DNA from 2 places in the Rhodopseudomonas palustris HaA2 genome. Region 1 is predicted to be linked to the other one. Evidence: riboswitches for the same ligand, from Rfam matches in the RefSeq annotation. Region 1 holds a riboswitch; the other holds the start of a gene.
The links. Region 1 has a riboswitch for glycine ahead of RPB_RS05680 (D-amino acid dehydrogenase). Riboswitches for the same ligand answer to the same signal wherever they lie in the genome.

Region 1 (2,458 bases):
AGCAGGCCGACACCGTGGTGTGGGCGCATTGCGGCGGCCGCTATGCCGATATCAAATACGCCCATCACCATGGTCTGGAGCGCGCCGTCGAGGTGCATTCGAGCTGGGGGACGTTCGAATGGCTGGCCGCTGACGCCTTCGACAGCGGCTACCGCGTCGGCATCGTCGCCAACAGCGACGGTCACAAGGGGCGGCCGGGCTACGAGCCGCCCGGCGCCTCGCTGTTCGGCGCGCTGGGAGGCCTGACCTGTTACTGGCTGCCGGAACTGACCCGCGACGCGATGTTCGACGCGCTGCAGGCGCGGCATCACTACGCCACCACCGGATCGCGCGTGCACATGACGGTGCAAAGCAACTTCGCGGAGCCTGTGACGGTGTGGACCGACGACCCCCGCGTCGCCGGCGCAAGGCATCAAAGCGCGACCTCGGTGATGATGGGCGACATCGTCACCGGCGCGCCCGACGAGGTCGCGTTCGAGTTCTGCATCGAGTCGGCGTCGCCGATCCTCGACGTCGAGATTCGCCGCGGCACCGAGGTGCTGGAGACCATACGTCCGCATGCCGCCGCGCCGCTCGGAACGCGCTGCCGCATCGAATGGAGCGGCGCCGAATATCGCGGCCGCGCCCGGCAGACGGTGTGGGACGGTTCGTTGAAGCTCACCGGGGCGACCATCACGGCGTTCGAGCCGATCAACTTCTTCAATCCGGACCGGCCGCTGCGGCAGCTCTCCGAGCATGAACTGGCGTGGCAGTCGATCACCACCGGCAATTTCGCCGGCGTCGATCTGTCGCTGTCGTCGGCCGATGCGGTGCTCGAGATCACCACCCCGCTGGGGACGTTCAAGCATGCGCTCGCCGAGCTGACGCATCAGCCGACCGTGCATCGGCTCGGCAAGCTCGATCGCGAGCTGCGACTGTCGCGGGAGCCGGATCACGACAGCGAACGTTCGCTCCGCCTTCGGCGCTCGATCGCGATGCGCGCGGGCGACAATCCGATCTGGCTCCGCGCGACCTTCGCGGACGGCCACCAGGCGTGGTCGAGCCCGATCTACATCCTACGCGACGCGTAGCGCTTCGCTTGGAAAAATACATCCGGCGCGCCTGTCGGTGTACCGGACCCGCCAGTGGAAACCGCGGCCTCGTCGCAGTGCCGCGTGAAAGGAGGCCGGACGTCGTCGACAGCTAAATGCGATGCGGGAGAGTTCGGCTGCGGCCGACGCCGAAGGAGCAACACCCCGGAAACTCTCAGGCAAATGGACCGTCTCGCGACATGATCTGGAGAGAGGCGCTGGAATGCGTCCACCGAAGGGGAAGGCCGGGCAATTCGGCTAAGCTCTCAGGTAAAGCGAACAGATGGGGACGCGACCGAGGTTCTCGGTCAGATCGAACAATGCGAGTCCCCCTATGTCGAAGATCGCTATCATCGGAGCCGGGATCACCGGCGTCACAACAGCTTTCACGCTCCTCGAACGCGGCCATCGCGTGACCGTGTTCGACCGGCATCGCTACGCCGCGATGGAGACCTCCTATGCCAATGGCGGCCAACTCTCCGCGAGCAACGCCGAGGTCTGGAACAACTGGGCGACCGTGCGGAAGGGGCTCGGCTGGCTGTTCCGGAAAGACGCGCCGTTGCTGCTCGATCTGACGCCGAGCTGGCATAAATACTCCTGGCTGACGGAATTCCTGGTCGGCATCCGGAAGTACGAGAAGAACTCGATCGAGACCACCAAGCTCGCGATCGAAGCCCGCCGGCATTTGTTGCGCATGGCGAAGACGGCGTCGGTCGATTTCGACATCGAGACCCGCGGCATCCTGCACGTCTATCACGACGCGCAGGATTTCGCCCAGGCGGCGAAGTCCAACAAGATGCTGCAGGCGGGCGGCCTCGAGCGCAGGCCGGTCACCCGCCAGGAAATCCGCGCGATCGAGCCCGCATTGACCGGCAAGTTTCACGGCGGGTTCTACACGCCGTCGGATTTCAGCGGCGACATCCACAAATTCGTCACCGGGTTGACGGCGTATTGCGCGCACAACGGCGTCGAGTTCCGGCTCGGCAAGAACGCGGAGGTGAGCGCCGAAAGGCACGGCGGAATCCGCGTCGACTGGTCGTCGGAGCCGATCGGTTCGCCTGGCGGGTTCGCGTTAAAGGAGAGCTTCGACGCCGTGGTGGTCTGCGCGGGCGTCGAAAGCCGGCTGCTGGCGATGGCGCTGGGAGACCGGGTCAACGTCTACCCCGTGAAAGGCTATTCGATCACCGTGCAGCTCGACAGCGAGTCCGACCGGGCCGCAGCACCGCACGTGAGCCTGCTCGACGAGCGCGCGAAGATCGTCACCAGCCGGCTCGGCAGCGACCGCTTCCGGGTCGCCGGCACCGCCGAGATCAACGGGTTCAACCGCGATATCAGGTCGGATCGGATCAGGCCGCTGGTCGACTGGGTGGAGCGCGTCTTTCCAGGCG
Region 2 (2,458 bases), 2.3 Mb from region 1:
GCGGTGTCGCCGTCGAACATGTCGCCCTTCTTCAGCGACGCGCTCTTCTCGTCGAGGATCGCGAGGCCGCGATCGAGCGTCTTGCGGAAGCGGGTCTCTTCCAGGCGCATCGTTTCCTCGATCATCGCCTCGGCGCGCACCAGCTCGGGATAGGCCTGGCCCATCTCGCGCACCAGCGCCCACACCAGCCGCCACATCAGCGGCTCGCTGGCGCCGAGCAGCTGCGCATGGCGCATCGCGCGGCGCATGATCCGGCGCAGCACGTAGCCGCGGCCTTCGTTCGACGGCAGCACGCCATCGGCGATCAGGAACGACGACGAGCGCAGATGGTCGGCGATGACGCGGAACGAGGCTGCGTCCTCCTCGCCCGGCCCGCGGCCGAGCGCCGAGGAGGTCGCGTCGATCAGGCTACGGAACAGGTCGGTCTCGAACACGCTGTCGACGCCCTGCAGGATGTTCGCCATCCGCTCCAGCCCCATGCCGGTGTCGATCGACGGGCGCGGCAGCGGCAGGCGCTCGTCCTTCGTCACCTGCTCGTATTGCATGAAGACGAGATTCCAGAATTCGAGGAAGCGGTCGCCGTCCTCCTCCGGGCTGCCGGGCGGACCGCCGAAAATGTGCTCGCCCTGATCGATGAAGATCTCCGAGCACGGGCCGCACGGGCCGGTGTCGCCCATCGCCCAGAAATTGTCCGAGGTCGGAATCCGGATGATGCGGTCGTCGGAGAAGCCGGCGATCTTCTTCCAGTAGGAGGCGGCCTCGTCGTCGGTGTGATAGACGGTGACCAGCAGCTTGTCCTTCTTGAGGCCGTATTCCTTGGTGATCAGGTTCCAGGCCAGCTCGATCGCGCGTTCCTTGAAGTAATCGCCGAACGAGAAATTGCCGAGCATCTCGAAGAAGGTGAGATGCCGCGCGGTGTAGCCGACATTGTCGAGGTCGTTGTGCTTGCCGCCGGCGCGCACGCATTTCTGCGAGGTGGTGGCGCGCTGATACGGCCGCTTCTCGAGCCCGGTGAAGACGTTCTTGAACTGCACCATGCCCGCATTGGTGAACATCAATGTCGGGTCGTTGCGCGGCACCAGCGGCGACGACGGCACGATATCGTGACCATTTTTCGCAAAGTAGTTCAGAAACGCAGACCTGATATCGTTAACGCCGCTCATGTTCGTCCAATCGTCCGGGATGCCCGCGAAACGCCCGCCGGGTCCACCGCTGTCGGGGTGCCAAGCCTTTTAGACGCGGGGCCGCGCGCTGTCCAGAAAGTGGGCACATATTCAATCGTTTGCCCCCGTCCCGGGGCTCGCCCCGGCGGCGACGAAGACCCGTTGATAGCTCGCTGCACTGCGTTGACAGCCTTGCTGAAGCCGTGTTTGTGTCCTACCTGTTGAGACTAAGTCGCGTCGGGAGAGATCGGCCCAATCCTTCAGTGAAGGTGGGCCGGCGCCGAAGGAGCAACCGCCCCGGAAACTCTCAGGCAAACGGACCGCGCGACAGGATGACATCTGGAAAGAGACCCGGTCGGGCGCAAGCCCAATGCGGGGTCCGCCGACGGGATAATGCTCTCAGGCGCAGCGACAGATGGGGCTCGAATGGTGACGAGAAATAGGTCTCGGGAACCGTGGGAGCCTGAACATGCTGGCCCGTGATGATTCGCCTGCCCTGAAACGAACCCCGCTGCACGCGCTGCATCTGGCGCGCGGTGGAAAAATGGTGCCGTTCGCGGGCTACGACATGCCGGTGCAATACGCGCCGGGCGTGCTGAAGGAACATCTCCACACCCGCGCGAGCGCCGGCCTGTTCGACGTGTCGCATATGGGCCAGATCGAGTTGCGCGCCAGATCCGGCAGGCTCGACGACGCCGCGCAGGCGCTGGAAACGCTCGTGCCGCAGGACATCGTCGCGCTGGCGCGAGGCCGCCAGCGCTACGCACAGTTCACCAACGACTCCGGCGGCATCCTCGACGATCTGATGGTCACAAATCTCGGCGACCGGCTGTTCCTGGTGGTCAACGCCGCCTGCAAGACCGAGGACGAGGCGCATCTGCGCGCGCATATGAGCGCGACCTGCGAGATCACGGCCCTGCCCGGGCGCGCGCTGCTGGCGCTGCAGGGACCGAAGGCCGAAGCCGCACTGGCGAAATTCTGTGCAGACGTCGTCGCACTGAAATTCATGGACGTCGCCGAACTGACGCTGATGGACCTGCCCTGCGTCGTCTCGCGCTCCGGCTACACCGGCGAGGACGGCTTCGAGATTTCGGTGCCGGCCGACGGCGCCGAGGCGTTCGCGCAGGCGCTGCTCGACCGCCCCGGCGTGCAGCCGATCGGGCTCGGCGCTCGCGACAGCCTGCGGCTGGAGGCCGGGCTTTGCCTCTACGGCCACGACATCGACCCCACCACGACGCCGGTCGAGGCCGGATTGAGCTGGTCGATTCAGAAGAGCCGCCGGTCCGGCGGCGCGC

Region 2: another riboswitch for glycine. It lies ahead of gcvT (glycine cleavage system aminomethyltransferase GcvT); the one in region 1 lies ahead of RPB_RS05680 (D-amino acid dehydrogenase).

Annotation. Positions count from the first base shown of each region.
Region 1 covers NC_007778.1:1,293,315-1,295,772, forward strand. Annotated here, with positions in the region: gene RPB_RS05675 (DUF3604 domain-containing protein) at 1-1,070, shown strand, start outside; glycine riboswitch at 1,185-1,271, shown strand; gene RPB_RS05680 (D-amino acid dehydrogenase) at 1,405-2,458, shown strand, end outside.
Region 2 covers NC_007778.1:4,275,076-4,277,533, forward strand. Annotated here, with positions in the region: gene alaS (alanine--tRNA ligase) at 1-1,163, opposite strand, end outside; glycine riboswitch at 1,391-1,496, shown strand; gene gcvT (glycine cleavage system aminomethyltransferase GcvT) at 1,633-2,458, shown strand, end outside.